DNA from 3 places in the Paenibacillus sp. FSL E2-0177 genome. Region 2 is predicted to be linked to each of the others. Evidence: riboswitches for the same ligand, from Rfam matches in the RefSeq annotation. Region 2 holds a riboswitch; each other region holds the start of a gene.
What was found. Region 2 has a riboswitch for cyclic di-GMP ahead of MHI25_RS21425 (thiamine pyrophosphate-binding protein). Riboswitches for the same ligand answer to the same signal wherever they lie in the genome.

Region 1: linked by a shared signal. The riboswitch ahead of MHI25_RS02835 (choice-of-anchor A family protein) and the one ahead of MHI25_RS21425 (thiamine pyrophosphate-binding protein) in region 2 are both predicted to bind cyclic di-GMP.
Region 3: linked by a shared signal. The riboswitch ahead of MHI25_RS11115 (DUF6612 family protein) and the one ahead of MHI25_RS21425 (thiamine pyrophosphate-binding protein) in region 2 are both predicted to bind cyclic di-GMP.

What each region holds. Positions count from the first base shown of each region.
Region 1 covers NZ_CP150307.1:613,038-622,892, forward strand. Annotated here, with positions in the region: gene MHI25_RS02825 (ASCH domain-containing protein) at 199-612, shown strand; gene MHI25_RS02830 (hypothetical protein) at 811-1,308, opposite strand; cyclic di-GMP riboswitch class I at 1,699-1,789, shown strand; gene MHI25_RS02835 (choice-of-anchor A family protein) at 1,898-4,201, shown strand; gene MHI25_RS02840 (alpha/beta hydrolase) at 4,348-5,283, shown strand; gene MHI25_RS02845 (NusG domain II-containing protein) at 6,103-6,492, shown strand; gene MHI25_RS02850 (Gx transporter family protein) at 6,476-7,033, shown strand; gene MHI25_RS02855 (ATP-binding cassette domain-containing protein) at 7,063-7,917, shown strand; gene MHI25_RS02860 (energy-coupling factor transporter ATPase) at 7,908-8,810, shown strand; gene MHI25_RS02865 (energy-coupling factor transporter transmembrane component T) at 8,803-9,594, shown strand; gene MHI25_RS02870 (U32 family peptidase) at 9,638-9,855, shown strand, end outside.
Region 2 covers NZ_CP150307.1:4,785,900-4,795,754, reverse strand. Annotated here, with positions in the region: gene MHI25_RS21460 (response regulator transcription factor) at 1-660, shown strand, start outside; gene MHI25_RS21455 (ATP-binding protein) at 661-2,097, shown strand; gene glpK (glycerol kinase GlpK) at 2,216-3,709, shown strand; gene MHI25_RS21445 (DNA-binding protein) at 3,730-3,939, shown strand; gene MHI25_RS21440 (ketoacyl-ACP synthase III) at 4,016-5,008, opposite strand; gene MHI25_RS21435 (hypothetical protein) at 5,063-5,506, opposite strand; gene MHI25_RS21430 (carboxymuconolactone decarboxylase family protein) at 5,619-5,987, opposite strand; gene MHI25_RS21425 (thiamine pyrophosphate-binding protein) at 5,998-7,638, opposite strand; cyclic di-GMP riboswitch class I at 7,794-7,890, opposite strand; gene MHI25_RS21420 (HAMP domain-containing methyl-accepting chemotaxis protein) at 8,065-9,315, opposite strand; gene MHI25_RS21415 (YafY family protein) at 9,437-9,855, opposite strand, start outside.
Region 3 covers NZ_CP150307.1:2,505,795-2,515,649, forward strand. Annotated here, with positions in the region: gene MHI25_RS11080 (GTP pyrophosphokinase family protein) at 1-657, shown strand, start outside; gene MHI25_RS11085 (DUF309 domain-containing protein) at 647-1,099, shown strand; gene MHI25_RS11090 (RsmB/NOP family class I SAM-dependent RNA methyltransferase) at 1,201-2,721, shown strand; gene MHI25_RS11095 (pseudouridine synthase) at 2,724-3,488, shown strand; gene MHI25_RS11100 (Cof-type HAD-IIB family hydrolase) at 3,750-4,550, shown strand; gene MHI25_RS11105 (DUF4179 domain-containing protein) at 4,703-6,316, opposite strand; gene MHI25_RS11110 (RNA polymerase sigma factor) at 6,300-6,818, opposite strand; cyclic di-GMP riboswitch class I at 7,022-7,113, shown strand; gene MHI25_RS11115 (DUF6612 family protein) at 7,231-8,079, shown strand; gene MHI25_RS11120 (NADH-dependent flavin oxidoreductase) at 8,234-9,355, shown strand; gene MHI25_RS11125 (CapA family protein) at 9,434-9,855, opposite strand, start outside.

The DNA of each region.
Region 1 (9,855 bases), 2.8 Mb from region 2:
GATATTTTTATAAGAACTTTTGTTTGTATATAATAAAAATAAATGTTCTTATTTTAGAGGCGATCAATGATGGAAAAGAGTATCGACCAAACGGTTGGGATTATTTATCAGGTCAAGGTGAGCAAGATTACACAACGCGAGATCGAGATCCGTGGCATCCGTGACAAACGTCCAACATAAACGAAGGGGATAAATATCATGCGGTGTATAACAATACGGCAGCCTTGGGCGACCTTAATTGCTCTTGGTGAAAAAGAGTTTGAAACTCGTTCATGGAGAACAGCCTACCGCGGTGAGTTAGGCATCCATGCCGGAGTGAGGATTGACAAAAAGATTTGTGAACAGGAACCGTACAAATCAGTATTGGCGAAACATGGCTATACAGCGAATAATTTGCCGACAGGAGCTATTATTGCTACAGGTCAGCTCGCGGGATGTTATGTGGTTACTCCAGAGGTGGATTTAAGGGAATGGATCAATGGGAACGAATATGATTTTGGCGACTATAGTGAAGGACGGTTTGCCTGGAAGCTTGAAGGGGTTCATCCATTAAGCCATCCAATTCCAGCTAAAGGTCGGCTAAGCTTGTGGGAGCACTCTAATCACTTCTGAACGGCGAACAATATTTTTAATGTAATTTTTATGTGCCTATCAGCTTTTTTTCAGGTTCGAGGTATATATTAGAGACACCAAACACCCCCCAGTGTTTTGTGGTATATCTCTCTCAGGTCTTGCCAACTCCCATGGTAAGGCCTATTTTTTTGTTCACTAATTGATTGGGGGAGAGAGCGCAGCGGCTTCTATACAGCTTTACTTAATCTGGTACTGTTCTTCGTAACTCTTAAAAGATGAAATATCCAGCCCTAGGTATCTGCGCATATGGATGGCAGCCTGAGCCGCAACAATGTCATTCAACAGCAGCATTCGTTCATGATAGCCACGACATATATACTTGGCTTCAATTCCAGTATTAAGTCTGTTTTGCTCATACACCTTGATTCCCCGTCTTCTCATTTCTGCACGAACATCCCTTAGATCTGTTGTAGCTACTGCAGCAGCTGTTCCAAGCACCTCCAGATAAGGGGCGGGTGTTCGTAAGTGTGTAGATAAAATGGCGGAGTCCCGTTCGAAAGCTGATAAAATCATCGGAAGCAATAAATAAGATTTCACCAGCATGTTGTCCCTGCTTTCTGCTCTATGCATGAATCTCATCACCTCTAATAGGAACGTATATTCGTATTCTACCCCGATATTCCAAAAATAATCAATGGTATTTCTAAACAGCTTATCCAATGTGATAAAATTCACAACTAAATAACGAAGAATAAATTATATTAAAAATTGTAATAATAAAAATTAATGTATCGAACGCAAATAAAGGAGAATTATGATGGAAAAAGAGGGCAGCCTCCAGCGTGGATTGTTTTTTGGTTTAATTCTGAGTGTTCCCTTATGGATATCCATATTGGGCTATATACAGTTACTTTAAAATTTAATGAAAAACCTTATGCGAAGCGCCTTTAGGCGCTTTTTTTGTGTGGTACTAATGCGGGGAATTATCGAAAGGAATTGATTGACAATTGTGGGTGTCGGGAGCTAAACTGTTATTAATTCAAAAGTATTAAAAGTCATAGACTGTTATTGGATAGAATGCTTCAGCTACCAGTTCTGGACTTGCAGTGTAATACATATATATAGTCATGATAATAGCAAACCGTCTGAAAGGGCGGGACGCAAAGTCCAGGAGTCTAAAGTGTCTTAAAGGCACAATGACCGTCCGACTGCCATGAGAAGGGAATTTCACTTCTTTTTGGCGGTCTTTTTTGTTGTTAGGTCCTTTAGAGTTTCTGGTAATTATTCTGATTAATATAAATCATAGTTTTAGGAGGTGTGCCATTTGAAAAGAAGAATAAAACCGTTACTCTCGCTTGTATTAGCTGGGATTTTGACGGTAGGTAGTGGGCTTTCCTCATTGGGAGCTGGAGTTGCTGGAGCTAGTAGTTCTTCTACATTGGGAATTGCAGCGGTCTACAACGTGTTTATTCTAGGGGATATAACAACAGTTTCGGATACGGAAGGAAGGTTTGCTGCTGGAGGTAACGTTAACTTAACCAACTATAGTGTTGGAGATAGGTTGACCGCTGCAGAGGTTTCCCTGACTGACACACTTGTTGTTGGAGGGAATCTTACTTTCAACGGAGGTACTGTTTATGGGAATATCGTGCACGGGGGAGATTTTTCAGGGAATGTAACGCTCCTCAAGGGTGGTACAAAAAGACAGGGGAGTACGATTGACTTTTCAGCAGTAGGTCAGTCTTTGAAGGACAAATCAGCAGAACTTGCAGCATTGCCGGCGAATGGAACAACAGTGTACCGATATGGCAGCCTTACCCTGACAGGTACAGATCCTGCGGTCAATGTTTTTAATGTTTCAGGAGATAACGTCTCTAATACCTACGGAATTACAATAAATGTTCCTTCAGGATCTACTGCAATTATTAATATTGATGGTTCTAACGTAAAAATGAAAAACTTCGGATTTCTACCTAATAACGTGTTGAACAGCAAGAAAATTTTGCTTAACTTTAGCCAAGCTGCGTATCTTGATATGGCAGGCATAGGTGTAATGGGAAGCATACTTGCCCCCTATGCTCATGTTGATTTTATTAATGGTCAGATTAACGGTACTTTAGTGGCGGCTTCACTCAAAGGTACTGGTGGTGGTGAATTTCACCACTATCCATACGATGGTGATGAACCTGGACCAACGCCGACACCAACGCCGACAGTGACGCCGACACCAACAGTGACACCAACGCCAACGCCGACAGTGACGCCGACACCAACAGTGACACCAACGCCAACGCCAACGCCGATAGTGACACCGACACCAACACCAACGCCAACGCCGACACCGACACCGACGCCAACGCCTACAGTGACACCAACGCCGACGCCGACAGTGACACCAACGCCGACACCGACGCCAACACCATGTCCGACGCCGACAGTGACACCAACGCCGACGCCGACACCAACGCCGACAGTGACGCCAACGCCGACAGTGACACCGACGCCAACGCCAACAGTGACACCAACGCCGACAGTGACGCCAACACCAACGCCGACGCCGACAGTGACACCAACGCCGACGCCGACAGTGACACCAACACCAACGCCGACAGTGACACCAACACCAACACCAACGCCGACAGTGACGCCGACACCAACAGTGACACCAACGCCAACGCCGACAGTGACGCCAACACCGACACCAACGCCGACAGTGACGCCAACACCGACACCAACACCGACACCAACGCCGACAGTGACACCAACACCAACGCCGACGCCGACAGTGACACCAACGCCGACGCCGACAGTGACACCAACGCCGACAGTGACGCCAACACCGACACCAACGCCGACAGTGACGCCAACACCGACACCAACGCCGACAGTGACACCAACACCAACGCCGACAGTGACACCAACACCAACGCCAACAGTGACACCAACGCCGACAGTGACGCCAACACCAACGCCGACAGTGACACCAACGCCAACGCCGACGCCGACGCCGACACCAACGCCAACACCAACACCAACACCGACGCCGACAGTGACGCCGACACCAACACCAACGCCGACGCCAACACCGGCACCAACGCCGACAGTGACACCAACGCCGACACCAACACCAACGCCGACAGTGACGCCAACACCAACACCAACGGTAACACCAGAGGCAACACCGACACCGACGGTAACGCCTGAAGCAACACCAACACCGACGGTAACGCCAGAGGTAACACCAACGTCGACACCAGAGACTTCTGTGTTCCCGATACCAACGCCATCATCCGTAATTGGCACTATAGTTCTTGCAGAAGATCCTGTGCCGCTTGGGCCTGTAGCTTCGCCGACACCAGCGCCAGTACCAACACCGTCGAATAGCACAGAAGTACTTGTTGATGATGATGAGATCCCATTAGGTCCGGTACCGGCAGTGACACCAACGCCAACACCAACACCTGATGAAATCATCGTAGTGGACGATACGATCCCATTAGGAAAGCCACCTGTGAAGGAATTGCCAAAAACGGGTGAATCAAGTCCTGCACCTTACTATGTAGCAGGTTTAGGTTTTGCACTTATCGGATTATTAATGAGAACCAAGTTCTCCAAAAAGAATAAATAATAAAGGGTAGATCAACATAGAGTCGCTTTCGGGAATGTCCCGATGGCGGCTCTATTTGTATGTCATGATTGCGATAGTTTGGTGCATTCTAAGTAGATGGTATACTCTTGTTGCAAAAGAAATGAAGAGGGGATGGCGAAGGCGAATTGATATGGTTCATTATTAGCGCTGTAATCATCATAGGGATTCTAATCTATGTGGGATTTTTCTTCTACGGTATTGCTATTAAACGAGCGCCAAAGGTATTTCTAAGTAATAATCCTAATCTGAAGGCTGATCCTCCGGTTGCCGGAGCTTCTTGGGGGGAGGGGAAGGATTGGGTCTCTCGCCAGAGCTTCGTGAATATTGAGATCGTATCTGCAGATGGACTTAAATTAAGAGGTTACTTACTCCAATCTAATCGTGCTGCGGGACGCACAGCCATTCTAGCCCACGGTTATTCAGGTAAAGCAAAGGATATGGGGGCGTACGCCAAAATCTACTACGAGAACTTAGGCTTTAACATCCTAATTCCCGATGCAAGAGGGCATGGAGATAGCGCAGGGGATTACATTGGTTTTGGTTGGCCGGAACGAAAAGATTATTTGCAATGGATTGAATACATGATTAAAAAGACTGGGCCTAGTGCTCAAATTGTGCTTCACGGCGTCTCTATGGGCGGTGCTACAGTGCTAATGACCTCAGGGGAAGATCTTCCGCCGCAGGTAAAAGCTATTGTTGCGGACTGCGCTTATACCTCAGTAAAAGCACAATTATCTTACCAACTACGACGCATGTATCGCTTGCCAAGTTTCCCTTTCGTTCAAAGTGCAAGTCTAATCACCCGCTTGAAGGCGGGGTATGGCTTTGGTGAAGCCTCTGCATTAAAACAAGTGCGGAAAGCGAAGGCTCCGATTCTTTTTATTCATGGGGATGCGGATAACTTTGTACCTTTTGCTATGATGAATGAATTGTATGAGGCATGCCAGAGTCCAAAAGAGAGGCTCATAGTGCCGCAAGCGGGGCATGGATTGTCTTATGATACGGATAAGGCGGGGTATATAGATGTAGTAACAGCTTTTATAAGTCGATATGTAAAATAAGTCCTGAACGTAGACAGCGCCCGATATCCGCTAGGTAGCGGTTATCGGGCGCCTATATTTTTCCACACATGACGTAGTCCTTGAATAAGGAACGTACCGTCATGCTTTCTCGTTATATTCATCCCCCGCCGTTCGTGAGTAACGGGTGTCTTGATTCCTTGTTATTTCCAGCAGCCGTGTGGCGAGAATAATCCTTCCAATACGACAAAAGCCCTACCTCTCTTTTGCCCTTGCGGCTCCATTGACCGCGCCAGTGTGAATCGGAATGCTATATTTCGAATTTAATCTCATAAAAAGGAAGAGTACTGCAAGAAAACATAAAGCCTCTTTGTCCAAAATGCCGATGTGTATAATAGTCGGCCTGACATCTTCTTGGTGGGGATATTCAATATATCGAAAAACAAATACCATATAAATATAACACACTATTGTTTAAAAGGCAAATATAATAATGAATTCCAAGATAAGGTTTATTTGATTCTAGAGAGGAACAAACCTCGATAAGGGGCGCTTAGATTTTGAAAGTAACTTAAATTGGGTTAATTGTGAATTATTCCGGAAAAGCTAGTAAACCAGAGGAGATGGGCGATCTCGGTGCAAATGGGCTAAAATGTAAGTTGGATATTTTTGCAAACGCTACAAATTACAACTGAAAATGCCAGAGACGAATGGGTTGTGTCTGCTGGGGTTATTTTGCGTGCCTATTTTGTGAACAGCTCTCTAAAACTGACAATAAACTCCAACATTGATTGAAGGATTGAGGGTAGACCGTTATAATTAATAAGTCTGGATTTTAATTAAAAAATAAGGGAGATTTTTATGAAACGCGCAGATGTGTGGCTGATTTCCATCGTATTGATTGCTGCGCTCGCTTTTCTCGTACCGAGATGGTTTTCGGACAATGATGACAAAGGTGGGGCCGGTAAAAATCTCATAGCCAATGTAACGGTGGACGGTAAGTTATTTAAAACGGTAAAGCTTACAAAAGAAGAACAAACCATTGAGGTCCGCACGGAACGCGGCTATAACATTTTGAAGGTGCATGATTACGGGATTGAAATGTACGATGCCGATTGCGCTGATAAAGTTTGCCTAGGTTTTGGTTTTATTACCCTGCCCAAACAGACGATTGTCTGTCTACCGCATAGAGTATTAGTCGAAATCACCAGTGCGTCGGGGGAGGATGATATAGATGCCTATGTCCAGTAGTGAATCTGCAACAGCTTTAAAAAGAACAGTGATTATTGCGATTTTCGCCGCAGTGGCAGTAGTGTTAAGTTTAATAGAGGCACAGATTCCGTTATCCGGGATGGGACTGGTGCCGGGTGCTAAGCTCGGACTGGCCAACATTATGATTTTGACTTGTATTTACTTTTTACGTGGACGGGATGCTTTGCTGCTTGTCATCCTCAAAACACTGCTTACTGCATTTCTGCTAGGTACCTTCTCAAGCTTGCTGTTTAGTTTATTTGGTTCACTTTTTAGCTTTGTTGTTATGTTTGTGCTGATGCTGATTAGTGGCAAAGGTAAGAGTATAAGCTTGATCGGAATTAGTATAGCCGGTGGGATTGCGCATAATATCGGTCAGCTGCTGGCAGCTTCTATGGTATTTGCATCACTTAGTATTTTTTATTATCTTCCCATGCTGCTGATCACTGGGGTAGTAACAGGAATTGCCGTGGGCTATGCAGTCCGTTATTTGGTGGCGTCATTGTCAAAAATATCGCTGTTTGAAGAATTTTTGGACTGATTAGTCACATCAGCGGAAGGATGACTAACATGAATGAATCATACGAAGGTCAAGACTTAGAGGGAGAAGGACAAGCAGTCATCTCTCTGGATGGGGTATCGTTTGGCTATGATCCCGAGCATCCGATTCTTCACAATATAACGTTATCTATCTCTCAAGGACAATGGGTTAGCTTGGTTGGTCCTAATGGCTGCGGGAAGTCTACGTTGGTCAAGCTGCTCAATGCTCTGCTGCCTAAGGGGGCTGGTGAGATTGTGGTTAGTGGCATGCTGCTTAGTGAGGAAACGATCGGAAGCATTCGGCAATGTATCGGAATGGTGTTCCAAAATCCGGATAATCAGTTTATTGGAGCCACTGTAGAGGAAGATATCCTATTCGGCCTGGAAGGGCTTTGTTTGCCGTACGAAGAGATGGCTGAACGTTTGCACTCCTATACGACGAGACTAGGAATAAATCATCTGTTGTCCAAGCATCCGGGTGAGCTGTCGGGAGGCCAAAAGCAGCGTGTTGCTATTGCTTCCATTCTTGCTATGGAACCAGGCATCGTCATTTTTGACGAGGCCTCTTCTATGTTGGATGAAGGAAGCAGAAATGACCTTCTCGGTATTCTGCAGGATATGCGGGCAGAAGGGAAGTACACGATCCTCATGATTACGCATGATGCAGATGAGATTTTGGCATCGGATCGGGTGCTTGCGCTGCATGGAGGTGGTTTGGCTGCAGATGTTACACCGGCGGAGTTGTTCCGGAACGAGGAGCTTCTGGAAAAATGTCATTTGCGTGAACCTTATTCTTGGCGCCTTGCACGCGAGCTGCAGAACCAGGGCATTCATGTGGATGTTCCGACCAGTGAAAAGGAGCTTATAGATACGTTATGGCCATAGAATTACAGCAAGTAAGTTACACCTACGCTGACCGAAGCCTCTGGAAGCTGACGGCGCTCCGGGACATTAACCTCAGTGTACCCATTGGCTCGATGGTTGGTATTGCGGGGGCGACGGGCTCAGGTAAATCGACGCTGCTGCAATTGTTTAACGGGATACTGAAACCAACCGAGGGTACGGTAAAAGTACTTGATGTAACCATTCAGGCTGGTGAGAAGTCACCTAAGCTAATGCCACTGCGCCGCCGAGTCGGATTGGTATTTCAATTTCCGGAGCAGCAGATGTTCGAAGATACGGTCGAAAAGGATCTCATTTTCGGTCCCCTTAATTTCGGCATGAGTCTCGAAGAGGCAAAGTCACGTGCACGTCAGGCCATGTCAGATATGGGGCTGGATCTCGCACTGCTAGAGCGGAATCCTTTCCAATTGAGCGGTGGACAAATGCGTAAGGCGGCTATCGCTTCCGTGCTAGCTATGGACCCTGAGGTCATCGTTCTGGATGAGCCCACGGCAACGCTTGATCCCATTAGCCGTGCAGAGCTAATCAGCTTGCTGGAGAGATTATGTCGTGAGCAGGGCAGAACGATCATTATCGTTACGCATCGGATGGATGAGTTATTGCCCTATGCGGACAGCTGGGTTGTACTTAAAGAGGGCAGCACGGTGTTTCAGGGCAGTGTAAAGGCGCTTGCAGATGATCCTTCGATTCTGGAACAGTGTGGTTTGACGGTTCCGCAGTCCCTTCGTTACTGGCGTGCAGTTGCTGATCATTTAGGTCTTGTGGATGAAGCCCCCCGCTTGACGGCTGAGAGTCTGGCAGAGCTTATAGCTTCGCTGCCAGCGGAATCAATAAGCACTGGTAAGCCCGATGGAAAGAGGGATGACCATGAATGAGAAACTGATCTTAGGTCGGAGTATTGAGACCGGTTCGTGGGTGCACAAGCTGGATGCTCGTGCCAAAATCACTGGCATGCTATTATACGTAGCTGTTATCCTGCTCTCACGTTCGTGGATGGCCATGGCTGTGCTGGCTATTTTTTCGATAGCCGTTATGGCTTCAACGAAGATTCCGCTTAAATACTTCCTGAAAGCAGCTAAGCCTTTACGTTATTTAATGTTGTTTATCTTTATTGTGCAGGTGGTGTCTGTAAAGACAGGGGAGGTAATGCTGACTCTTGGTTCCTGGTCTATCTATGAGGGAGGGCTAAGATTAGGGGCATTTTCGGTCATCCGCATGTTCTTTCTTATCACCTTTACAGCGCTTCTGACCTTCACAACAACGCCGGGGAAGCTGAATCAAGGGCTGGAGGGGATCTTGACACCCTTCAAAAAGCTTGGCTTATCCCCTGACCGTATCACGCTGATGATCAGCATTTCACTTCGTTTCATTCCTACGATTCTAGATGAATCGCAGATCATAATGAAAGCGCAGGCCTCAAGGGGAGCCGATCTGAAAGAGCTGCCTTTGAAGGAAAAGGGACGGATGTTAGTCTCCCTGCTGGTCCCGATTATCGCCAGTGCTTTTAGGCGTGCTCAGGATCTGGTGTATTCCATGGAGGCCCGCGGTTTTCGCATGGATGCTCCCCGCAGTCGGTATCACCGCCTAAGGTGGGGCAAATTCGATACTGTTTTTATTGGGATGTTTGTGGTCATGGGAATTGCAGTAGCTTTGTTATAATACTCATTCCCTATTAGTAGTATCAACTTGGGAGGGAACTTGAATGGCACGTTATTTTAACGGTAGAGAAGTCGAATTACTCGCACCCGCAGGAACGTTTGAGATTTTCAAGGAAGTGATCCAATCACGGTGTGATGCAGTTTATTTTGGTGGACCTGTATTGAATATGAGAATGATGCGTAAAGGTTATAATCTTACTCATGAAGAGATCGTAGAGGCACTTGATATCGCACACCGTCTAGACAAAAAAGTGTATATCAC
Region 2 (9,855 bases):
CTGCTAAAGATGTATCTTGAAAAAGAAGGTTATGAAATCGATGAAGCGGAAGACGGAGAAATCGCTCTTCGTAAAGCAACAGCAAATGACTACGGTCTGATTTTGCTGGATGTTATGCTGCCTGGCATCGATGGGATGGAAGTGCTGACAAGACTCAGAGGAGTGAAGTCAACACCAGTCTTAATGCTTACAGCTAAAGGCGAAGAGATCAACCGTGTCCAAGGCTTTGAGATGGGCGCAGACGATTATGTTGTGAAGCCCTTCAGTCCACGTGAAGTCATTTACCGGGTGAAGGCTATTATGCGCCGTTCTTCGGCAACTGCTTTCTTGTCCAAGGAGAGCAATTCCAGCAATAACATTGTATTTACTCATCTTATTATTGAACATGATGCTCACCGTGTGACTGCTGGTGGTGAAGAAGTAAGTTTGACACCTAAAGAATATGAACTTCTGCATTATTTGGCTATTTCGCCTGATAAAGTATTTTCTCGTGAAGAACTGCTTAAGGATGTCTGGAATTATGAATTTTTCGGAGATTTGCGTACTGTAGATACTCACGTAAAACGTCTTCGTGAAAAACTGAATAAAGTATCACCGGAATCTGCAGCGATGATTACGACCGTATGGGGCGTAGGCTACAAACTAGAGGTACCTAAATAAGTGAACTTCTGGAGAAGTCTTGTCGGCAAACTGTGGGTTACGATCATCTGCCTGGTCGCTGTCGTGCTTATTACCTTGGGGTTATTTTTGCTTCCCTACATAGACAGTAACTTTGCCAATTCCGGAGATATCAAACGTTTATTTATGTATACTTGTATGATCGGATTTTCTTTGACGACATTTTTTGCGTTGTTTTTGTTTACCAAAATTACTCAGCCGATGCAGCGTGTCATTGAAGCTGCGAATAACATTCGACGGGGTGAATACGGAACAAGGCTTACGCTTGTCACAAGTGATGAAATTGGCCAGTTGGCTACTTCCTTTAACCATATGGCTGAGGAGCTTGAAGAGAACATTCGCAGTCTGCATCATGAGAAGGGGCATCTGTCTAGCGTACTGCGCAGTATGAGCGATGCTGTGATCACCTTTGACATTGAAGGGCAGATTATTTTGACCAATCCGCATGGCCAAGCTCTGCTAGAGAGCTGGAGCGATTTGCAGTGGGAACATGCGAGTGATGCTGAGCTCCATCCCGAAACGGCTGAGAGCAGTGTTCCTCCTCCCCTGCGTCCTTTATTTTTAAGCACCTTGAAGCAAGGTGGCGATGACCGCTCCAATGTACATGTACGGCAGGGCGTCTGGTCTGTTCATATGGCACCGTTATATTCTGAAGGCAGCATCCGGGGAGTAGTTGCTGTACTGCGGGATGTGACGGAAGAGGTGCGTCTGGAAAAGATGCGCAGAGACTTCGTAGCTAATGTCTCCCATGAAATCCGCACTCCATTGTCGATGATGCAAGGGTACAGTGAGGCTTTATTGGACGGGATGGCTTCATCCCCCGAAGAAAGCAGTGAGCTGATCCAGGTCATTCATGACGAATCACTGCGTATGGGGCGTCTGGTTAAGGATTTGCTTGATCTTGCCCGAATGGAAGCCGGACATACGGATATGATGAAAGCTCAGGTGGACATGAACGAACTGCTGGAACGAGTCTACCGTAAATTTTCTGTACGTGCGAAAGAGCGCGATATCCATCTTCACTTACGGCAAGAGAGTGATATTGCTGTTCTGAAGGCAGCGGATGAGGATAAGCTGGAACAAGTCTTAACCAATTTACTTGATAATGCTTTTCGCCACACACAGGGTGGCAAAAAAATCACGGTTCATACAGGAACTTGTGTATTAGAAGGCCGTCGTTATCTTGAGATTAAAATTCAGGATGAAGGGGTTGGAATTCCACCAGAGGATCTGCCGTATATATTTGACCGCTTCTACAAAGCTGATAAGGCGCGTGTACGGGGAGAATCAGGTGGAACGGGACTTGGACTTGCGATTGTTAAAAATATTGTAGAGTCGCATCACGGGACCATCTCAGCTTCAAGCAAACTAGGCGAAAGTACAACCTTTACGCTAAGACTTCCTGTCGAAAAACAGTAATTCCAAACACAATGTGTGATAGCGCCTCTGACAGCAGAGGTGCTTTTTGTTGAAACAAACACATTAATCTTGTTCATCGTGGAACATATCTTGTAGGTTTTGCTTGGGAGGGCATAGAATGATTTTATCTTTAGACCAAGGTACTACCAGCTCACGAGCCATATTGTTCGATACGGAGGCTAAATGGGTCTCACAAGGTCAATATGAAGTTAAACAATCCTTCCCCCATCCAGGCTGGGTAGAGCATGACCCTGAGCAAATCTGGGCGTCACAGCTCGCAGCGGCAAGAGATGCGATTGCGCGGGGTGGCATAGCAGTTGAGGAGATCTCTGCCATCGGAATAACCAATCAGAGAGAAACAGCTTTAATCTGGGATAAAATAACGGGCAAACCGATATACCCTGCGATTGTGTGGCAGGACAGGCGTACTGCAGAGCAATGTGAAGAACTTAAAAGTAAAGGGCTGGAGCAAGTTATAGCGAGCAAGACGGGCCTTGTTGTAGATGCTTATTTCTCAGCTACGAAAATCTCCTGGATACTGGATCATGTGGATGGCGCCCGAGAACGGGCGAATCGTGGGGAACTTCTAGCAGGGACGATCGACAGCTGGTTAATTTGGAGACTTACTTGCGGAGCCGTACATGTCACTGATGTTACCAATGCCTCACGTACGATGCTGTTCAATCTTCATGAACGGTGCTGGGATGAAGAGCTAATGGAAGAGCTTCGTATTCCGCGTGCCATTCTGCCAGAAGTAAGAATGTCTGGCGGCGAATTTGGAGTAGCAGACAAACAGTGGTTCGGGGCGGACATTCCAATTCGCTCTGTACTTGGAGATCAACAGGCCGCATTGTTTGGACATACTTGTCTAGAACCCGGCAGTGCCAAAAACACCTATGGTACAGGCTGCTTTATTCTAATGAACACAGGCACAGAAGCTGTAGCCTCCAGCCATGGCTTGTTGACCACTGTAGCTTGGGGTATGGGAGATGAACTCTATTATGCCCTAGAGGGCAGTGTGTTCGTGGCCGGAGCGGCCGTTCAGTGGCTGCAGGAGGGGCTTGGTCTTATAGAGGAGCCAGCAGGCTCAGAAGATAAAGCACGGGAAGTAGAGGACAGTGAAGGGGTTATCGTTGTGCCTGCGTTTACCGGACTGGGGGCACCCTATTGGGATATGTATGCCCGTGGAGCCATATTTGGCCTTACTAGAGGCACTACCTCAGGACATCTGGTACGAGCTACATTGGAGTCCTTAGCCTTTCAATCTAGAGATGTAATAGGAGCTATGGAAAAAGACGCAGGCATGCCATTGACCGGCCTTCGTGTGGATGGCGGAGCTGTGCGTAACGATTTGCTGATGCAATTCCAGTCTGATATCCTGGGCAGTGAGGTTACTAGAACAACATATGCGGAGACAACAGCTTTGGGTGCGGCGCTTCTGGCCGGGTTAACGTCCGGAGTCTGGACACGTGCCCAGCTAGAGAGCTTCAACAAGGCTGAGAGGGTCTTCTCGCCTGAGATGGGTATAACTGAGCGGGAAGGTCGTTACAACGCCTGGAAGGACGCTGTAGCGCGTACCATGGGTTGGGAGAAGCATGAAGGATATCAGTGATAAAGGAGCTGTATATATCTATGGTTAAAGGAACCGAATCTGATCTGCCGGGCGGACTATCTAAGCCGGCGCTTCGAGCCCTGCATGGGGCTGGATATGTTCAGCTTCAACAATTCAGCAAGCTTACTGAAGGAGAGCTTCTGCAGCTACATGGATTGGGGCCAAAGGCGATCGTCCTATTACGGAGTGCTCTCGCGGAAAAGGGGCTCACCTTTGCAAGTAAGTCCTGATGTTGCGTTCATATTTATATTAAAAAGCGGCAAGCTTAGGTGAATCCCTAGCTTGCCGCTTTTTGTTATACAGCTCCTAATATTCAATAACAAATGCTACATTTTGCCAACCGGCGCCCACTGTCCAGAACAGGACTTTATCACCACGTTCGATCTTTCCAGTAGTTACAGCTTTATGTAGAGCAATAAATGGGCTGCTGGTAGAGGTATATCCGAATTCATCCCCTATGTATACCGCTACATTGCGATCAATGCCGACTTTCTCACACATCTCTAAGATATTAGGCAATGAAAACTGTGAGAAGCAGGCTGCTTTAATGGCTTCAGGCGCGATATTGTTGTTAGACAGTAGAGTACGAATAGACTCAGAAGCAGCATCTATGCAAATGGAATTATCAAAAGGAATAAACTTCACATTAAACTCTCCAGCCGCTACACCTTGTTTACCCAGTTTAGCCAGGCCTGCGCACGGGAACTTGGAATTATCGCAAACACAAGGATCCGTTTGGTAGATAGAGTCAATGAAACCGACCACATCCTCAGCTTGTTCAAGAATGACTGCCGCCGCTGCATCACCGAAGTTAGCGTAATAGACTGGATCATTCTTATCGGCATGAGGGGTTACATAATCGGAGCCGATGACCAACGCTCGTTTAATCCTAGGATTCGCTTGCATCTGACGGCTAACCTGTTCCACAGAAGCCGTCATACCCGCACAATTAGCATTACTGTCAATGCAGATCGTATGGGATGCGCCTTTGATCAAACGGTGAATCATTAATGAGTTGGTAGGAAAGATATACTCAGGAGTTTGACTTGCATAGGCAATAAGGTCGATATCGGCACCTGTGAGACCACTTTTCTCCAGAACATTCCTGGCAGCCTCAAAAGCCATCGTAAGGGAATTCTCATCCGCATCCTTAATACTATACCGCGTAATACGACCTAATGCGGATAATAGACCTCGAATATCAATGCCTTTTTCGTCAAAATGCTTAATGAAAAAGTCGTTACCAACTATATTGCTGGGATGATAGATATCAATGCCTTTAATACGAATTCCGGTCATAATACGCCTCCAGGAAAGCAGTAAAATGTGGCCTACATATTAAGATTAAAAGATCTAGACTGTAACCGCAGAAATGATCTCGATGTTATCGAGTCCAGCTTTACGGCCAAGACGGGAAAGCTGCATTTTGAGGATCGGGTTATTTTCAAGCGTTAGATTTACTTTTACAAATCCATCATTCTTAAACATTACAAAGCAGCTTTCTAAAAGAGGTACAACATCTGGTGCAGTTACATTTAGCTTTCTGCAGTCGATTTTTAGTTCATAGTCAGCTGGAGTAATTGGATTGATAGTTTGTTGATAAGCTTGAATAGATTTTAGACCATCTTCTTCAGAAAATGTTCCATCTAACTCAATGTTAATAACCTTGTTTGTAGTGTCTGTCTTCAAAACGAAACTTCCCATGCCTAAATCTCTCCCATAGATTGAATTTGTCCAAAACAGTTCGACTGCAATATCCAGCCATGTATATCCATTTAGCTGTTTTATAAAAGTCAAAATTCGACACTATACAGCAAGTAATGGGATATTCCGACTCTATTATAGGCATATTTTTCAAGTGTATGCAATAATAAAGTCGAATTTTGTATATTGTTGTCGAACTGTTGGGTTATTGGATTTCTTCTATGGTTGCAAGCAGGATATTAAAAGCTGTGATGATTCTAGGTGCCCCTATAACGGGTACTAAGTGTAATAGAATACCTTTAAGCTGTTCTACGGTAACTCCAACACGAAGGGCCATGACATAATGAACGCCCAACTGTTCGAATTGACCCATTGAAATTAAAGATGAAATGACTGCGATTTCCTTCCAGTCAGGGGCTATAGTATTACGTTGAAAAATATCGCCATAGGCATTCCCCATAATAAATTCAGCCAAGTCAGGGAAGTGGTCTTTAATTGGAGCTAGTGCTTTTGCGCCATAGTCTCCTGATAGATTCGTGAAGTGGTTGAGACCACTGTTGATATTTTCCTTCATGGTTAGCCTCCTAGTTTAGGTTCAAAGTACGGTGTGCAGTCGGAGGGACTTCATCACGGTCTGTTAGTAGTTCAATAACGGCAACATGGTTTAGAGCTACCGCATCTTTAATTGCAGCTGTGAATTCATCCGCAGTCTCACATTTGTAGCCTTTAGCACCTAGAGATTCAGCGAATTTCACGGCGTCCATTGGTACTTCATATAGAGTTCCATCGATACGACCTGTGGTTTTCTCCATACCCTTAAGAGCCATATCTAGTTGCTTATTATTGACCACGATAAAGATGACAGGGATATCTTTGCAGACAGCGGTGTTAATCTCAGCGCCGAGCATCATGAAACAACCATCACCTGTAATGCAGAGGACAGTTTCTTCAGGAGCTGCAACTTTTGCACCAATAGCCATGCCGATCGAATTACCCATGCAAGCAAAATACGCATCAAAAACAAAGCTGCCCGGTTTCTTAACCTTGTACCATTTTGCAGCGTGGAATCCATGACTTCCATCATCAACGAAAATTGAATTATTATAAGGGATCAAATCACTTAAAGTGCTCATTACGGAAGCAAGGGAAAGATTCTTGAGGGTTGGAAGCTCTTCTGAATAATCCGCATCGGCCAAAGCCTCACGTTTGGTGATTGTGCTTGGGTCAATATGATTTAGGCAGTGCACCAAATTATCGCGCAGGTCCCCAGTGACCGGTATCGTTTTGGACAATAGTATTTTTCCGACAAAGGTTGGATCAATATCAAATTGAATTAAAGTTGCTGGATGATTCTCCCGTTTAAGATTACAGATGGTCATATCACTTAAACGTGATCCAAGCACTATAAATAAATCGCTTTTATTCAATAAATCGTCCCCGTGGGTCGAACCGCCAACGCCAATAGGACCATGATAGAGTGGGTGATCCCAGACTATAGCCCCTTTTCCACCAGGAGATGTTACTACAGGAATATTAAAAGTTTCTGCGAGTTGAACAAGCTCTTTATGTGCTCCGGAGCGGTTAATTCCTTTACCCGCAATAATCAAAGGATTCTTAGCAGCTTGAATAGCTTCGATGACTCTATCGATATTAGCTTGACTAATTAGAGACTCTCTTTCTGGGATTACTATATTGCATTCTTCCAATACTTCAGTTTGTACATCAAAAGGAATACAAAGATGAACAGGACCCCGTTTGGTCAGGGCCACAGAAATCGCATGATTAAAAATAGTACCAAAGTGATCCCCACGTTCAACCAATTTACTGAACAAGGTGGCAGGTCTGAACATATCAGCTAAATCAGCCAGAAAAGAGGTGGAGTCCTGACATTGAGGAATTCCAAGCTCTGTAATGGATTGGTGGCCGGTAATAAATAGGACAGGTAGGTTGTTAGCTTTCGCATGTGCTGCTGCTGTAAGCAGGTTAGTTCCCCCAGGACCCGAAGTACCAAATGCTACGCCTAGGTTACCCGTTTTCAGCGCATACCCTGCTGCTTCGAATCCGGAGCTTGCTTCATGTCTGCCGGGAATAAATTCAATACCGTAATCCACCATCTTTAGAACAATTGGACAAATGGATTTGCCAATGATCCCAAAAGAATGGGTGACTCCAAGGTTACGTAGTGCTTCCGCCATGTAATCTGCGACTGTCTTCAAAAGAAACACCTCACAAGTTTTTTGATATATATTAGTTATTAATCTACCGAATAGATACGATAGATCAATATACTCAAAAAGTAAAAACCTGTGCTCTATAGTAAGCACAGGTTGGTGGCATAAGGCACCGCTAAGACTGAACAATAGTTCAGCCGTCCTGGTTCCTCTGCAACCTGGCAATCATGGCCTCAAACGAAAAAATGAGGCTGTAGATCCATGGTTTTGCGTCATCCTCTTTCGAGGATTTTGCCAATATTAATTTATAGTTGATAAGAATAATTTTCCTTTACAATATATTCCTCATTAATTTTTGTCAACATAATCCGCTAAAAAAACTCGAAATTTGACGAAAGTCTTGTCCAAGAGATGAAGTTTTACCTCGCGAAAAAAACTGCCACCTAAGACTCAGCTTAGGTGGCAGTTGATAGTTTTGAACTAGAATTTAAAGATATGAATGGTTTTTTGCAGATTAAATACGGCCTGGGTCATTTTTTCCGTTTCTTCTGCAACAGACTGCAGGGCATTAATCTGTTCATTCATAGCCGCCGATACCTCTTCCGTGCCAGCAGCAGTTTCTTCGGTGATTGCTGAGATATTCTCAATTGCACTGGAAATTTTCAAGGCACTTTCTAGCATAAGATCACTCTCCGCAGAGAATGAAGAGATTTGCTCGGTAATGTACTGCACGCTTTGTACAATTTGTGCGAAAATATGGGCAGATTGAGTGATCATTTCATTCTGAACCTGCACAACCTCTTCATTGATGGCAATATTATCGATGGCTTGTTTAATATCTGACTCAATGCTGCGGACCAAGCCGAATACTTCTTTTGTGGATGCCGTAGATTCTTCAGCAAGCTTGCGAACCTCTTGAGCTACAACGGCAAAACCCCGACCATGCTCTCCGGCACGAGCAGCTTCGATGGAGGCATTCAGTGACAGCAGGTTGGTCTGCTCAGCGATCTCTGTGATGGTCTTGGTGATCATCGTAATCCCGCGGGCATTTTGTGAGAGAGCTTCAATAGTATCAGCCACTTTTTGTGTAGCCTCTATGTTTTTACGCATGCCTTCAGCCTGTGTATCTACGGATTGGCGCCCTTGCTCAACAAGTTCTAAGGTATGTATTGAACGTCTGTTCATTTCTTTGGTGGAGTTCGTATAATTGGATACTTTGGTCTCAATGTCTTTAATGGATTCTGTCATATCAGCGATATCCGTAGATATTTCATTTGCACCAAGAGCGAGCTCAGTAGAAGAAGAGGCTACTTGTGCCATGACAATTTTCAGGTTCTGGTTCTTATCTTCGATTCCGCGGCTTGCATCCATAACTTGACGGGTGATCTGCGATGCATCGGTCAGAATCTTCTTGAGCTTATCAATCATTGTGTTAAAGGAGCGGCTTACGTCACCCATTGAACCATTTTCGTCCGCTCTGCTAGTGAAATCACCCTTTGAAATACTGTGAGATACATTAGCAATATCATCAAAAGATGATGTAAGCGTTCTCTCCACGAAGCGAGCAACAGGTAAAGTCAGACCTGCAAGAACAACTACTAGTATAATTCCTACGAGAAATTGACCTAGAATCATTAACGTAACTAAGACAGGAATAGCAAACAGTGCGGCAACGAGGTAACATCCGGCAACAATTCTTTGTTTTAACGGAAGTTTGTGCATCCAGCTCATTGGTAAAATGTCCCCCTTATTAAATTTTATGTAATGGTGTTATTATAGGGGATTTATAGGTCATTGGTCTATAGAGAAGTGTCATAAATCTTCTTTAAGTAGTAGATATTTAGAATTCATGTCAAAATTCCTCATATATTGTGGAAATTGTTTTAATAGCAGACTTTACCATCCTTACTAGTTCGATAGGAGCTAAAACAATAACTGAAGGAGAGAAAGAGAGTACGATACGACAGGCAGATTCTATAGCATTAAACTCGGCCTCCACGTTCATCCACCCAGTATTAGCAGAGGGTTCTACTAAAGTTATAGTTACATATCTTTCACGTTGTAATTCTTTAAGAATAGACTCATTCACCTTTAAGTTCACTACATATTTTGGCAGTGCTGCTTTAAAAGCTAAAGTCGATTGTTCCCAGTAGCTTTTTAAATCAAAAGCCTCAGGTCTGAGAAATGTTTCATTAGTTGAGTCAGCTTTTATTAATCTCGACACGCGAAAAGTCCGCATTTCACCCTCGGTTCGTGCCACTACATACCAAA
Region 3 (9,855 bases), 2.3 Mb from region 2:
ATTTTGGAGAAGGCTAAGCGCCTGAATGTGAAGATGGAGGATCTGGAGACAGGCATTGAAGATATAGCCGGGATCCGGATTATGTGCCAGTTTGTGGAGGATATCCGCAGAGTGGCCGAATATATCCGGGCTCGTAAGGATCTTGAAGTCCTGTATGAGAAGGATTACATCACCAATTATAAAGAGAGCGGTTATCGCAGCTTTCATATGATTATTAAATATCCTGTGCAGACAGCTCTGGGACAAAAAATAGTGCTCGCAGAGATTCAAATTCGTACACTAGCTATGAATTTCTGGGCAACCATAGAGCACTCTCTGAATTATAAATATCGGGAAAGCTTGCCGGATGAAATGCGAGTGCGCCTGAAAACCGCAGCTGAAGCAGCCTCCATCTTGGACAGCGAAATGTCCAGTATTCGTGATGAAATCCTGGAAGCGCAAAAGACCTTCGAGGAAAACTCGAATATGACGACTCAAATTCTCAAATCTATTCATCAATTGTATTTCTATCATTTGGTGAATGAGGCTATAGATACTCAGGCTCGATTTAACGAAATATGGCAGGCTCAGGACATGGAAGCGATGAAGGAGCTTCTGGATCATGTACGGGGACTTCTCTCCGCAGCTAAAAAGGATAGTTTGCCGGATGGCTTATGATCCGTTGTATTTGGCGTATCTAGTGTACTTTAATCGTGACCGGGATTATTTCGAATGTCACGAGGTGCTCGAAGAGCTATGGCTTGCCAAGCAACGCGACCCATTGTACAAAGCACTTCTCCAAGTAGCTGTTGGGTTGTACCATTGCCGTAATAATAATATGCGTGGTGCAACGATTATGCTAAGCGGGGCTGCTGCCAAGCTGGAAGAATATTCAGCAGTGACACTCGGCATTAATTTGGCTAAGCTAGTGGTGGAAGTGAAGGATTATGTTCGCCGCATGGAGTCGTGTGAGCAGCAGCCATTTTCTTATTATGATCTGACTATAGAAATCATTGATCAAGGTCTAGCGGATGAAGTGAACTCTGCGGCTGAGGTGATCACACCGAATAATCCTCAACGACGAGGTCCTCAAAGACCGACCTCTTCTCATCGTAAATAATGATCCTCTATAAATGAGTATTGCCAAAGGAACACCCGTAAGGGTGTTCCTTGAATCTTTAAACACCTAAATTTTAGCAGTACTATCAGGAGGACGGCATCATGGCGGCACAACTGCCCAGTTCTTTCAGCGAGCGTATGATGGACTTGCTGGGAACGGATTATAATCAATTTGCGGATTCGTACAAGGAGACCCCTAACGGAGGCGTTCGTGTTAATACCTTGAAAATTTCAGTGGAGAAATTGCAAGCTCTTTCCACTTTAGAGCTGGAACCCATTCCGTGGTGTCCAACCGGATTCTATACAGAGGATGGGGCCAGACCAGGTAAACATCCACATTATCACGCGGGATTGTATTACATTCAAGAGCCAAGCGCTATGGCACCTGTGGAACTGCTTGATGTACAGCCAGGAGATCGTGTCCTTGATTTATGCGCTGCACCTGGGGGCAAATCCACACAGATTTCTGCCAAGCTCTCAGGAGAAGGCTTGTTGGTTACCAATGATCTTCATCCAGAACGCACGAAAGCCTTAGCCAAAAATCTAGAGCTATATGGGGTGCGCAACGGTATCGTACTAAACGAAAGTCCAGATCATATTGCAGCGGCATTCCCGCTTTATTTTGACAAAATCTTGATTGATGCTCCTTGCTCAGGTGAAGGGATGTTCCGTAAAGATGAAGACATGGTGAAGCAGTGGGATTCAGGTACACCTGCCAAATATGCTGCCATGCAGCGGGATATTTTACGTTCTGCTGCAACAGCGTTGGCACCGGGAGGTACACTTGTCTATTCAACCTGTACATTTGCTACAGAAGAAAATGAAGAAATTATAGCGGAGTTTATTTCTGAACATCCACAGTTTTCGGTGATTACAGTTGGAGGCACTGGCTCATTTGCTCCTGGTTTTGGAGAACTATCAGGGACAGCAAGACTATGGCCGCATAAAGTAAAAGGTGAAGGACATTTCATGGCTGTGCTGCAACATGTGGGGCCAAAGGTATCTGCAGAGGAACGTGATCAAGCCGAAGTTAAGTTGAGTGCAGTTACACGGAATACGAATAAAAAAGGCACTGCTCATATTAAATCCGCAAACAAACCAGAAGCCAGACGAGGGAAAGAAGGTAAGTTCTCTAATAAATCTGCTGCTGGCGCTGAACGTGGACGTCAAGGTTCAGGAGAAGAGCAAGCCTTGGCTGCATATGGAGATTTTATAAAAGACCAGCTTGGCTGGGAGCCAAAAGGGTATCCGATTTTCTTCGGTGATCATCTGTACATCTCCCCACTACCTAAGGAAAGATTAAATGGATTAAAGGCGATTCGTCCAGGATGGTATGTAGGACATGTCCGTAACGGCAGATTTATCCCAGGACATCCAATGGCTACCGCGTTACACCCTGAAGAGAGCTGCCGAAGTGTCTCACTTTCCAGTACGAGTAATGAAGCTATTTCCTATCTTAAAGGAGAGACATTGTTGATTAGTCAAGAACGTCTCTCTATTAAAATAGGAACTACCCAAAAAGGATACGTACTGGTCTGCATAGATGGTTATAGTGCAGGCTGGGGGAAGTGGCAGGACGGTGTGCTCAAGAATGAATATCCCGCAGGCTGGAGGTGGATGTAAGAATGAGCCTATCAGGGAAAACTGCAAAAAAGCAGCGTTTAGATAAAGTATTGTCCCATATGGGGGTAGGATCACGCAGCGATATTCGTAAACAAGCCAAGCAAGGTTTAATTACCGTGAATGGTGCAGTCGTCAAGGATAGTGGATTTCATGTAGACCCGTATCACGATAAAATTGTGGTTGGCGGCGAGCTTGTTACCTATCGTGAATTTATTTATCTTATGATGAATAAGCCACCGGGAGTCCTGTCGGCAACAGAGGACAAGCGGGATCGGACCGTTCTGGATCTTTTAAAGCAGGAATATGTACAGTTTGAACCTTTTCCTGTAGGTAGGTTAGATAAGGACACAGTAGGGCTGCTTCTGCTCACGAATGATGGAAAGCTTGCTCACGAGCTACTATCGCCACGCAAGCATGTCCCTAAGACGTATGAAGCTACAGTTGAGGGAGACGTAGATGCAGACGATGTAGCGGCTTTTGCGGCAGGTGTTGAGCTGGAAGATGGATATGTTACTTTACCTGCACAGCTAACTATATTGGGAAGAGAACGCGGCAGTAAAGTAATCTCACATATTTCGCTGATCATCACAGAAGGAAAGTTTCACCAGGTGAAGCGAATGTTCCAAGCTGTCGGCAAAAAAGTCACTTTTCTGAAACGAGTATCTATGGGAGAATTGAAGCTGGACGAAAGCCTGCCACTGGGAGCTAGTCGTGAACTTACGCTAGAGGAACTGGCACTCATAAGTACAGAAGCATTAGAACAATAATATAGAGAAAAAATGGTATGTAAATTGAATTTGGAAACTTGGGATAAGGGAATGGAGTGGCGGAGGGGAAATTTGGAACTGTAAAAGCGATAGCGACCGCCTTTGTTTCCGGATTTCAACCACTAGTAAACGGTATAAATCAAGAAATCTGGAAACAACAGCGGCTGGAAGTCCAAATATTAACCGCAGTTGCGACTGAAACTTAACTCAAATAGCCAGGTTCAATATATATAGAAAAAGAAAGACAAGGATGGTGGGAGTATGAGATACAAACTGATTGCACTAGATGTAGATGGTACGCTGTTGAATGATGATCACCACTTGAGCACTGAGAATAAAGAAGCCATTGCTGAGGTTACGCGTCTTGGCGGGCAGATCGTGTTATGTACCGGCCGCAGTCCGCAGAACTCGATTCCTTTTATGGAGGAAATGGGGCTGTCTGGTTATGTGCTGGGTCATAATGGAGCTGCTACGGTTCGTGTGAAAGATCGGGAAGTGCTGCATCAATACGGTATGGATGCTCGTGGTCTTGACCCTTATATTGATTATTGTAGAAAGCATGATATTCATTATGATGTGAATACGGCTTTTGATATGTATGTAGATAATGTAGAAAACCTGACCAAAGAAGCCAATTATATGTATGAACACTTCCGTATCGTGCCGGCTACACTGCCAGCATGGGAAGATTTCCGTGAACCGGTTGTTAAGTTTACTGTATTTACACAACCAGAAATCCTTGACGAAGCTGAACGTGAATGGCGTACTTGGACCCATGAGTACAATATTTTGCGCAGTGGTGAATTTTTCGTTGACTTGATGCATCCGGAAGCCTCCAAGGGCAACGCCTTAAAGAATCTGGCTGTGAAGCTGGGAATTCCGCAAGAGGAAGTTCTTTCGATCGGTAATTATTTTAATGATATTTCTATGCTTACATACGCGGGTATGGGCGTTGCGATGGATAATTCTCCGGTTGAGGTCAAAGCGGCAGCGAATGCTGTCACGGGGTCTAACAACGAGCATGGTGTGCGAGATGCGCTGGTTAAATATTGTTTATCTTAATAATGGAAAGCATAAAGCGGACTTGAGTCCGTTTTATGCTTTTTTTGTTGTGAAGGAAATAAAAGAGAAACATAAACAGAAATGATTCTATCCAAAAATAACCCGCCCTTAGGATTAACTAGAAAGGGCGGGACATAGATTAACTTCCTGTATTAAAGTTTAATTTCCTCGTTCCGGCTAGGATCGCTATATTTATAGATACCAGGGTTCAGTTCGATTTTTTCGTCGAAAGGGATATCTTTGTAGCTATCAATATTAGTTCCTGTAGATATCATGCCCTTAGGTGTAATTTCAGGCACCACTTCTTTGCCATTAATCCGTAACGTAGTTTGGTTAACGCTTTTGAAGCCAGAAGATTTGGATGTTGATTCGACAATCAAATTTTCGCCCTCAGTATAGTAAGTGAATTCAATTTTTAACCCATCGACATCAAGTGAAGTGAACTGCTTTTCTTCTTTAGGTTTGTTTATAGTGATCCAATTCTTAGTAGTATCACGTTTCTCAATGACAGCATCCTTTAATATAAGTTTCATTGGAACATCGGACCAGTCGTTATACCATTCCGGAGATTCGAATTGAAATAAATGCTGGTAGCTTTCGGAATGATCTCCTTTCAAATTCCAACCCCCAGTGATTGTTTGATCACCTATAACCAACTGAGCGGTATTATAGTGGGCAATTCCTTTTTTAAGCGAATCATTTTCATCTATTAGAATTTGGATATCCAAAGGGGTAACCACTAGCTGATCTAAGGTTATGCCGGTCTTTTCTTGAAATTCAGGACTGTTATACAGTTTCTTAGTGTAAATCGCCTCACTTGCTTTTTGTCCATCTGCTTTAAAATCGAACTTCCACGTACCTGAAAATCGTTTCGCTTCTTCAATGTAACTAAAATGAAGACTAGCTTCCTTCCAATCTGATTCAGTTATATTGAAAACCTGTTCAATAAATAAATCCGATCCTTCGTTAGGCATGATGGTTGGAATTGCTTCATTCTTTTGACCACCAGTACTAACTACCAAATGTGGATTACCCCGTCCTAAGTCAGATGGTGATGCAGCGACTTTGTAACGGATAATGGTTTGATTGGAAACATATCGAACGGATTCGATTTGAAGGCTTGGATATTGCTTAACTCCAGTATTGATAGTATCCCCTGCTTGATGATTAGATTGTAAGGGAATATTCCGATCACTGTAAAAAATGAGATTCCGTGCTTCAAACCTATAGTCCTTTTTATCATCCTTTAATGTATCAGGTGTCTCATATACTCCAATGAGTTTCTGGCTTTCAGGATCGTATTCTAAATAACCGTATACCTTTGCCTTGGCACCGGATTCACTAGTCATGATGTTTTCCTCTGTAGCAAATCCAGTATATTTGGATAGATCAGATTTAGTATCAAGTGATAACAGCATTTTCATTTTTTCTCCATCAGTTACAACACCGTTCAAATTCATTGTTACTCCTGAACTGGAAGTTTGAAGATTATACTGTTGACCGATGCCGTTATTTAATGCATTGCTCACACTTCGACCACCAATTTTATCCCAATTAATCGTCATACTAGCGAATACAGGAATGGCTACAAGTAAGAGGCAAGAGAAGACAATACTGATAGGAATAACCTTTTTATTAGACCTAGGAGTATTCTGGGAGGCATGCTGATTTCTTTGACGTGTATATGCTTCTTGTTCTATGGCAGTCCACATCAAATCATAATCCGGTCGGGGAATATGTTTATCTTTTTCAATATACAGACTCATTACTATTCAGCTCCTTTAGTTGGGTTCCACCCATTCTATTTAGTATTTTAAGTCCCTTGTTCAGTCTGGATTTTACAGTTCCTTCGGGTATGCTCATAACTTTAGAGATCTCGGGTACAGTCAATTCGTTTATAAAACGAAGGACTACTACCATTCTGATTTTGTCAGGAAGCTGACTGTATAACCCTTGTAATTCTTTTTTAGTTTCCTGTCGATCCAAACGTTTTTCTACAGGGTTTGATTCCTCAGACCTGGATAGTAAATAATTACGTACTTCTTTCATCCACCCCGTCTTACGCCTTTTGATCACACTGTTGCACTCATTCGAAGCAATTCGTAAAATCCAAGCTTTCAAGTTTCTTACCTTCGACTTATCCGCTAAGATAATTTTTACAAATACCTCTTGGGAAATATCCTCCGCATCTGCCTGATTTTTCATTAAGTAGTAACAAAAATAATATACTTGTTCTTTATAGAGCTCGAAAATTTCCCGGTCACTCATTTTGCTGCACCCCCTGTCTTTACTGTTCTCATTAATAAGACTTATAAGCGTATGTAATCGTTCATTTTTCATTTTGATTGTAGTATTTCTTCTGAGTATCATAGCGAATTCGAATGGAAGATAAGTCGTTTACAGGTAATTATAACCATGATAAAATTAGCGGTGGGACATGCGTCCGTAATCTATTAAAACTAATTGAATGTCCGCGTTAAAGGTAAAATCATCGAAAGATGATGACACAAAGCCATGGGTCTAAAACCTTTCGACAGAAGGAAATGATCGCCAGGCCGCCATAGGGATGTCTTATGAAGCATAAAGGATAGCTCTAAGAATATGTAGTCTATTTTGAGCTCTTTTATTATTTCGACCTATACGGCGTTACATTATCGCAAGGGGCCGAAAGGGGAAGTACATGAACAGTTTTTTCAAAACAATAGGTACTAGTTTGGCAGTAGGTGCTTTATTGCTGTCCGGAACGATCGGATGGATGTCTAATCCAGGAGTAGTGTCAGCAGCTACCTCAACAGTAGTAACCGCGGATCAGATGATCAGCAAAGTAACGGCAGCCTCCAAAGCAATAAAGAATTTCCATCTGGATGTGACCAAAAAACAGGATATTCAAAGCGGCGGGGTGCGTATCAGCAACACCAACACTCTGAAGCTGGATATCAACCGTCTGCCGAATTTTGCCGCAGCAGGCACTGTCGCTAGTAGTCTTTTAGAAACATCGTACAGTCTATATGCCAATGACAAGGAGTTTTACTATCTTGTAGACGGAAGTGAACTGATCGATGAATCTGAAGATGAAGGTTACGACGATGACGGGGAGCCAATCGATCCTGATGCACAATATTGGCTTGGACTGGAGAAAACGGAATGGGATGCCTTTTACTCTAAAGGCCAATACGATCCTGTTTCCATGCTTGATTCGGTCAAAAGTTATAAAAAATCCATGAAAGTCAGCACTGCTGGCGCACAAACAGTCTTACAATTCACGGTAACCGATCCGACAGCAGCTAAGGGGATAATCAAACTCTATGACCAGGAGAACCTCTGGGATGGAGAGACAGTTCAACCCAAAAGCGTAACGTGGAAATTATTCGTCAATACTAAGACCTGGCAAACGGAAAAGCTGACAGTCGATCTGAGTTATGTGCTGGTAAGTGATGGAGCCAAAGATACATACACCACGAAAATCGAAGCTAAATATTCCAAAAATAATAAAGGTGCAGCCATTGTAAAACCGGCCGAACTAGAATAATAAGGACCATTCATATCGAGCAAAAAGCGCTGTTCCAATGAACAGCGCTTTTTGTTGTATTCAATAGCAGTTCTTTATTAGTTGACAAGAATAAATCATTGCTGTAATTTATATGTATGCGCATGTATATAATATTTTATCTAAATATAATTTAATGAAAGTTGGGAAAAAGATGATAGCACTAGACACAGCATTAACTTTTCGCAGAGGGCTGACATTAAAAAACCGAGTGGTTATGGCTCCAATGACCACGCGAATGAGCTTTTATGACGGTGTAGTAACACAAGATGAATTGAAATACTATTCGCTAAGAACGGGCGAAGTAGGTGCGGTCATCACTGCGGCAGCAAATGTACAAGAGGGTGGAAAAGGATGGGAAGGTGAACTTAGTGTTTCCTCCGATGAATTTATTCCTAGCCTCAGCCGATTAGCATCTACTATTAAACGAAATGGAACAAAGGCTATTTTACAGCTATTCCATGCAGGAAGAATGACAGATTCAAAAATATTGCGTGGCGTACAACCCGTTTCCTCCAGCGCCATTGCTGCTGAACGCCCGAATGCAGAAATTCCAAGAGCATTAACAGAAGATGAAATTTTCGGTGTAACTGAGGATTTTAAAAAAGCGACTCAACGTGCTATTCAAGCTGGATTTGACGGGGTAGAAATTCATGGAGCAAACACATATTTAATCCAACAATTCTTCTCTCCACACTCCAACCGTCGTGAAGATCAATGGGGAGGAAGCTTAGAAAAAAGATTTAATTTCATTAACCAATTAGTGGATGCAGTTATTGCTGTTGTTGACAATTCAAAGGTTAAGGATTTTATTGTCGGTTATCGTTTTTCTCCAGAAGAATATGAAGAGCCTGGAATTAAAATCACCGATACCTTTTATCTCATTGATAAATTAGCTGATAAAAAGCTGGATTATCTGCATATTTCATTAGGGGACTTCAAGAAAGTATCTGCATCAGAAGATTTTAAAGAAAAATCAATCCTGCAATATGTGCATGAGAAAATCAAAGGCCGTATACCTTTAATTGGGGTAGGAGATATCCGTACCAAACAGGACGCAGAGGACACGTTGACAAATGCTGAATTAGTAGCAGTAGGACGGTCTCTTATCATTGATCCTCATTGGACAAGTAAAGTACTGGAGGGTAAAGAAGATCTCATCAGAAGAGTACTTGCTGATCAAGATAGAGAAGAACTTGTAGTAGAGAATGGTATTCTAGAATTCCTTAAATTAATGATGCCTGATCGTTTACGCTAAACCCAAACACAGTTTTGAGGTCTAAATCTATAACGTTCCGCGGTAAATTCCGCGGAACGTTATTTTTCTGTAACGACTCTATTCCCTCTTTAAGATTGTTGTCGTATGTTTCAACATTCGATTCATGAGATTTCGCCGTTCTGTTTTTATGTCGGTGTCGCTTCTCTTTAATGCGTCGCGGATGGGGATGATCTCTGTAATTTTCCTGCCGCTTTTTATTCTTCGATCTACACAAGTCGGGATGTAACCTACGTTAGTTATACTCGTGTGTCCTTTTTCATCCTTCTTTATTTTAAGCGTAAGAATGATACCGCTTTGTGTATAAGGAATATTCATTAGTTTAGTAGAAACAAAATTCCCCAATGAGTAAATAACGAATTGTTTTTTTCCACGAAGCGCTAACGGTTGAAGAACATGTGGGTGAGACCCCAGTATGATGTCGGCGCCATTTTTAAAAAAGAGATTGACCAGCTCTTTTTGCCTCTTGTTTGGAGTGTAAC